DNA from 3 places in the Marinihelvus fidelis genome. Region 3 is predicted to be linked to each of the others. Evidence: predicted binding sites of a transcription regulator. Region 3 holds the regulator's gene; each other region holds the start of a gene.
What was found. The regulator sigma-54, encoded in region 3, starts transcription at its own class of promoters, with help from an activator protein. The targets are predictions, from matches to a motif close to TGGCANGNTNCNTGCTT.
Positions count from the first base shown of each region.

Region 1: F3N42_RS09380 (TorF family putative porin) is a predicted target of sigma-54. The motif match lies at 1,250-1,266, and genes of this name have one in related genera.
Region 2: glnA (glutamate--ammonia ligase) is a predicted target of sigma-54. The motif match lies at 1,309-1,325, and genes of this name have one in related genera.

Region 1 is NZ_VYXP01000005.1:320,532-322,798, forward strand. Features, by position in the region: gene glnE (bifunctional [glutamate--ammonia ligase]-adenylyl-L-tyrosine phosphorylase/[glutamate--ammonia-ligase] adenylyltransferase) at 1-285, opposite strand, end outside; gene F3N42_RS09380 (TorF family putative porin) at 553-1,185, opposite strand; gene F3N42_RS09385 (sulfotransferase family protein) at 1,409-2,267, opposite strand, start outside.
Region 2 is NZ_VYXP01000005.1:94,788-97,054, forward strand. Features, by position in the region: gene glnA (glutamate--ammonia ligase) at 1-1,253, opposite strand, end outside; gene F3N42_RS08420 (undecaprenyl-diphosphate phosphatase) at 1,499-2,267, opposite strand, start outside.
Region 3 is NZ_VYXP01000002.1:462,713-464,979, forward strand. Features, by position in the region: gene lptB (LPS export ABC transporter ATP-binding protein) at 1-227, shown strand, start outside; gene F3N42_RS03470 (RNA polymerase factor sigma-54) at 245-1,705, shown strand; gene hpf (ribosome hibernation-promoting factor, HPF/YfiA family) at 1,871-2,197, shown strand; gene ptsN (PTS IIA-like nitrogen regulatory protein PtsN) at 2,237-2,267, shown strand, end outside.

The sequences.
Region 1 (2,267 bases), on a different contig from region 3:
CAGGTCCGCCAGCTCGCTGAGATCCTTCATGGTCTGGTCGAGCGTGGCCGTGGCCGTGATCTCGCGCCAGGTGATGCGCAGCATTTCGCGGTTGCGGAACTGCCGCAGCCCGGCATCCAGGCCTTGTGCCGCCACGGTTTCTTCGAGCGTCTGCCGGTTTGGCGGCAGGTCTTCGCGCAGCCGTCCCTGTTGTTCCAGGGTCTCCAGCCAGCCCGGGTTGTGCGTCACCAGCCGATCCAGGAACGGACTGCAGCGGCGCGCAAGTTTGGTGCGTTGTTCGTCCATCAATCGAGTATACCTACATGGCCGGAAAGGTCGTGCTGGCGCGGTTTTCAGGCTTATTATCGCGACACGGTGACAGGGATGTTACAAAAAAGGTGCAATCTTCAACGGGATGCGCTACTTTTGTGCGCAAGACGCCGTTAATGAGCGTCGCACAGGCTTTTACCGGGGGGGCATAAAAAGAAGCCCCGGGGGGGCCGGGGCTTAATGGTCAGACCTTATGTTAGCGCTGGTAGGCTCAATACCGGCAAGGTCTGGTTGGAGAACGTATTACAGGTCGAACGACTTGCTCAGGGTCAACAACAGGTTCGTGTCGGAGTCCCCGCCAAGCAGAGTCGAGTCGCTGTAGATACCTACCAGTGCGTAGTCCAGCAGGTCGTAGTCATTGACGGTCAGCGTGTTGCCGTAGCCAACCTCGTAATAGCTGCCGTCGAAGTCGTCTTCGAAGGTGCCTACCGTTCCGTAGAAACCACCAAATTCGGCCGTCAGGGAGTAGAACTGGTAATCCAGGTCACCCTGTCCGAAATTATCGTAGGTGCCGATCGCCGCGTCAAAGGTCAAAAAGGCATACCCGGCGCTCAGGTTGATTTCCTTGTAATCGTCGTCAAAGTCACCGGTGTAGGTGTACCACGTACCACCGGCGCTGAAAGAGAAGTCGCCGACATCGAAGCCGTAACCGCCGTAGAAGTCGACTTCCAGGCCGTCACCAACGTCGGCGCCCCAGGTGCCTGCGTAGAAGCCGCCGGCTTCCATGTCGAGGCCACCGAACGCTGACGAGGTTTTCTGCGGAATACCGCGGAAAATGTATTCACTGTTCCAGCCCAGGTTGGCGGAAAAGTCCACGGCCAGCGCCGCGGGTGTGACGGCCAGTATACCCAGGCCCAAAATCAGCTTCTTGTACATCGGTGACTCCTCATCTCTAAAGGGTGCCCATGGCGGGCGTTAATAATTCTTCTTGCCCCTATAGATGCAGGAATCGGGCCAAACTTTAAACTGTTTATAAATCAATCACTAATCAGTGACGACCTCCGTTCGGCACGGTATGGGTGCGTCATCGTGGCGCACGCGTGCCCCGTTTTGGTTCGTGTTCTCGGCTTGCTATCAACCCGTGGCCCGATGGCCGGGCTCAGCGGGCCTGGAGTAAGGACTGCGCACGACTGAGCCATCGATCGGCGGGGGTGCCAAACTGGTCGGCGAGAAACGTGAGCATATCGAGGTACTGGGCGCTGAGCGCCTTTTCAAGGCGAGCCGGAATGCGGTCATAGCCGCCGGAATTGATGGTCACTCCCGTCGGCGACAGGGTGCGCGGCAATGGTGATGGGTCCAATCCGAGGAACTGGCATACGCCGGCGAGAAAATCGCCTGGTGAGGCCTTGAGTTCGTCGTAGAACCGGACATGCAACTGGTCTGCAGGAAAGGCGCTTTGCCAGCGCCGCAGCATGCCCGGGTAATCGCCACGACGTCGGCTGCCACGGCCGCTGAAGTGCGCGAGGAAGGCCTCGTCGCTGACATCACTCACAGCGCGTCCTGCGAAGCGACACAGGTTCATGACTGCGTGGGACCAGGCGCGCTCAACCGGATTTCTCAGTATCAGCAGAATCCGGGCTTGAGGGGCCAACCGGGCCACGTGGCTGATGCGCCCTGGCGACATAGCGGAGTAGGCCGGCGTGAATTCACCGGCCAAGCGCTCTCGTCCCGGCTCGAACAGACGAACGTACCACTGGTCGTTACGCTCGCCGAAGAAGTAATGCCTGCCCCAGGCCAGGTCGCCCGGCTGGCGGTGATGGCGCAATTCGCCCAGCCATTCGGCGAAGGCGGCGCGGGTGCCGGGCTCGCCTAGCCTGGCCAGTGGGTGATGCGCGCAGCGCCGGGCTTCGCGGTCGAAGTAGTGCAGTTCCTTCACCGGCGGCAGCCAGGCGTCCGGGTGCGCGCGCAGCTGGCGGTACAGCCACGTGGTGCCCGCCTTTTGCGCGCCGATACAGATG
Region 2 (2,267 bases), on a different contig from region 3:
GCCTGGTCCAGGCTATGGCAGACGGTCGGGATGTCCTTGGCTTCTTCCGGCTCAAGGTCGTACAGGTCCTTGTCCATCGCCGGGCCCGGATCGATCTTGTTGACGATGCCGTCGAGGCCGGCCATCAGCATGGCGGCGAAGGTCAGGTAGCCGCTGCCCACCGGGTCGCCGAAGCGCACTTCGATACGACGGGCTTTCGGGCTGGAGACCCACGGAATACGCACGGAAGCTGAACGGTTACGGGCCGAGTAGGCCAGCATGACCGGTGCTTCGAAGCCCGGGACCAGGCGCTTGTAGCTGTTCGTCGACGCGTTGGAGAACGCGTTGATGGCGCGCGCATGCTTGAAGATACCGCCGATGTAGTGCAGCGCCGTCTGCGACAGGCCGCCGTACTCGTCACCGGAGAACAGGTTCTTGCCATCCTTGGTCAACGACTGGTGCACGTGCATGCCCGAGCCGTTGTCACCCACCAGCGGTTTCGGCATGAAGGTCGCGGTCTGGCCGTTGGCGTGGGCGACGTTGGCAATGGCGTACTTCATCAGCAGCAGCTCATCGGCCTTGCGGGTCAGCGTGTTGAACTTGGTGCCGATCTCACACTGGCCGGCGGTGCCCACTTCGTGATGGTGCACTTCAACGGGCACGCCCAGCTTTTCCAGCACCAGGCACATCTCGGCACGCAGGTCGTGCAGCGAATCCACCGGCGGGACCGGGAAGTAGCCGCCTTTCACGCGGGTGCGGTGACCCGGGTTGCCGCCGTCGTACTCGGTGCCGGTGTTCCAGGCCGCTTCCTGCGAGTCGATCTCGTAGTGCGCGCCCTTGATGGAGTCGCCGAAACGGACGTCGTCAAACACGAAGAATTCCGGCTCCGGGCCGAAGTAGGCGGTGTCGGCGATGCCGCTGGACTTCAGGTAGGCCTCGGCGCGCAGCGCGAGTGAACGCGGACAGCGCGAGTAGCCTTCCATGGTGTCCGGTTCGAGCACGTCGCAACGGACGATCAGCGTCTTGTGCTCCGAAAACGGATCCAGGACCACGGAATCCTTGTCCGGCATCAGCACCATGTCGGATTCGTTGATGCCTTTCCAGCCCGCGATCGATGAGCCGTCAAACATCTTGCCTTCTTCGAAGAGGTCCTCGTCCACCATGCTGGCCGGCAGCGTCACGTGCTGCTCCTTGCCATTGGTGTCGCAGAATCGCAGGTCGACGAATTCGATGTCGTCGTCCTTGATGTCTTTAAGAATGTCTTTCGTGCTCATTAAAGCGGTTCTCCTGTTGGTTTATTGATGTGACCCAATCTGGTTCGAGATATAGATGCAGGAATGATGCCAACTCGCACAATTCTGGACATTCGCACCGGGGTCGCGTGTTTCTCGAACTTAGCAGCCTGTTTTGACCTTTTAGCGACAGTTTTTCGCTCATGCGGCCGTGCCGGAATGACACCACGCCAGCCATCGAGCCAGGGAGCGCACCATCATGGCACGGCCATGGAATATTTGCACTATTACGGTGCGCTGTAGATGACAGCCAGCAGTGCGACACCCAGAACAAGGCGGTAAATCACGAATGGCGTCAGCCCAACGCGCTCAAGAAGGGCAAGAAACACGGAGATGCAGGCCCAACCCGCGGCCGCAGACAGTATGACGGTGGCCCAGAACGCCCCCCAGGGCACCTTCACCGCGCCGCTGGCGATTTCCCATGCACCAAAAAGGCCCGCCGCGGCAATCACGGGGATCGACAGCAGGAAGGAGAAGCGTGCTGCGGACAGGGCGTCGAACCCCAGCGCCCGCGCCATGGTAATGGTGATGCCCGAACGCGACACCCCGGGCACCAGCGCCAGGACCTGGGCGACGCCGATGGCCAGGCCAGGGCGCAGGCCCAGCTGTTCGATCGCCTTGTTGGCGGGTGCGAAGCGGTCGGCGATCCAAAGCAGGACCCCGAAAATGAGGGTGGTGGCCGCGACCACGCGGATATCACGAAGATAGGTGGAGACCGCGTCAAAGGCCAGCGCGCCCACCAGCAGCACGGGCAGGCAGGCGGTCAACAGCGTCAGCGCCAGTCGACGGTCCTGTTGCACACGCTCACCCGGGCCGGCGCCGAACACGGCGGCCGCCATGCGCAGCAGGTCCCTGTGAAACCAGGCCACCACGGCCAGCAGCGTGCCCAGGTGGGCGGCCACGTCCAGCACCAGCCCCTGGTCCTCCCATCCCGCAAGCTGGCCGACCAGCACCAGGTGCGCGGAACTCGATACGGGCAGGAACTCGGTCAGGCCC
Region 3 (2,267 bases):
GCGTCGACCCCATTTCCGTGGGCGAGATCCAGAACATCGTCGAGCACCTGACCGACCGCGGCATCGGCGTGCTGATCACCGACCACAACGTCCGTGAGACCCTGGGCATCTGCGACCATGCCTACATTCTCAACGAGGGCCGGATCCTGGCCGAGGGCGCGCCGGACGTGGTGCTGGACAACGAAGACGTGCGCAACGTCTACCTGGGCCAGGCCTTCCGGCTGTAGGCGGGGTACGAAGCGTCATGGTCGATCATTCACTGCAATTACGCCTGAGCCAGAAGCTGGCGCTGGCGCCGCAGTTGCAACAGGCCATCCGCCTGCTGCAACTCACCCGTATCGAGCTGCGCGAACACCTGCAGGCCACCGTCGAGGCCAACCCGCTGCTGGACTTCGACGAGCCGGGTGGCGAGGCCGCGGCCGACAGCGCGGACGACTGGGACACGCCCTCCCAGGGTGAAGACAGCAGCGCCGCGGCCGATGACCCCTACGGCGACTACGACGACCAGTGGGGCGAAGACATGGGCGGCGGCGAACAGTGGGCCGAGGCCGGCTTCAGCGTCGAGCGCGAGAACCAGATCGCCGACGAGTCCGGCGATTCGCTGCGCGACCACCTGATGTTCCAGGTCGAGCTGGGCCAGTTCAATGACCGCGACGCCGCCATCGCCACCGCGATCATCTTCGCGCTCGATGAAGACGGCTACCTGCTCGACAGCATCGACGATATCCGCGACTCCCTGCTGCCCGACCTGGAAACCGACGAGGCCGAGATCCGCGCGGTCATGCGCCGCGTCCAGCGCATGGAGCCCGTCGGCGTGGCCACCAATGGCCCGGCCGAATGCATCCGCGTGCAGCTGGCCGTGCTGCCGGCCTCGACGCCCGGCCGCGACCTGGCCCAGCGCGTGGCGCGGGACTACATCGACCTGGTGGCCGACGCCGAGCTCGAACGCCTGAAGCGCGAAACCGGTGCCGGTGACGACGACCTCGAAACCGCGCTGGACCTGATCCGTTCGCTGGAGCCCCGCCCCGGCGCGCGCTACGACAACCGCCAGCAGGAATACCTGGTGCCGGATGTCTACACCCGCCAGGTCGAGGGCCGCTGGGTCACCTACCTGAGCCCGGACAACGACCCGCGCCTGAAGCTCAACACCTACTACGTCCAGCTGCTGCGCCAGTCCGGCGGCGAGGACCGCAAGTACCTGCAGGGCCGCCTGCAGGAAGCACGCTGGCTGCTGTCCAGCCTGGAGCTGCGCAACCGCACGCTGATGAACGTGTCGCAGGCCATCGTCGACCACCAGTCCGGCTTCATGGACGACGGCGATATCGCGATGAAGCCGCTAATCCTGAAAGACATTGCCGAGCAGGTTGGCGTGCACGAATCCACGGTGTCGCGCGCCACCACCCGCAAGTACATTTTCACGCCACGCGGCCTGTTCGAGCTGAAGTACTTCTTCTCCAGCCACGTGCGCACGCTCGACGGCGGTGACATCAGCGCCATCGCGGTCAAGGCCCATATCCAGTCACTGGTCGAGGCAGAGCCCGCCAGCAAACCGCTCAGTGACCAGGAACTGTCCCGTTTATTGCGCGAAGCCGGCATCCGCGCGGCCCGCAGGACCGTGGCCAAGTACCGGGAATCCCTGGGTATCGGCTCAAGCAGCGAGCGGCGCCGTGCCTACCGTCGACTGGCCGCGCGCGCGGTGGACTAGGAAAGCGGCGTCGCCGGGTATAGAATCTGCTCATGACAGTTTCTTTGCGAAGCCGCCCGCCGCGAACCCTGTGCGGACTCTACGGACGGTTCGAACTCCAGAGTTGACCCTGAAGCTGGCCCCAGCGGGCCGGTCCCTTTCCATCTCGAAACCAGGAGAAGGAAAATGCAATTGACGATTACCGGACACCACGTCGAAGTCACCCCCGCCTTGCGCGCCTATGTCACCGAGAAAATGCAGCGCCTGTCGCGGCATTTCGACAAGGTCGTGACCGTTGATGTGATCCTGAACGTTGAGAAACACACGCAGCTGGCGGAAGCCACCGTCAACGCGGGCGGACGTACGCTGTTCGCCAATGACAACGCAGACGACATGTATGCCGCGATCGACGGCCTGGCCGACAAGATCGACCGCCAGGTGCGGCGCCTGAAAGATCGCCTGCGCGACCACCACCACGAAAAGCCTGATTACCAGGCGGCCGAGAACATCTGACCCGCGCCTGAAAAGACCGGTTACCGAGAATCAAACCCCATGCTTGTCGACGACCTGATCAGCCCGGACA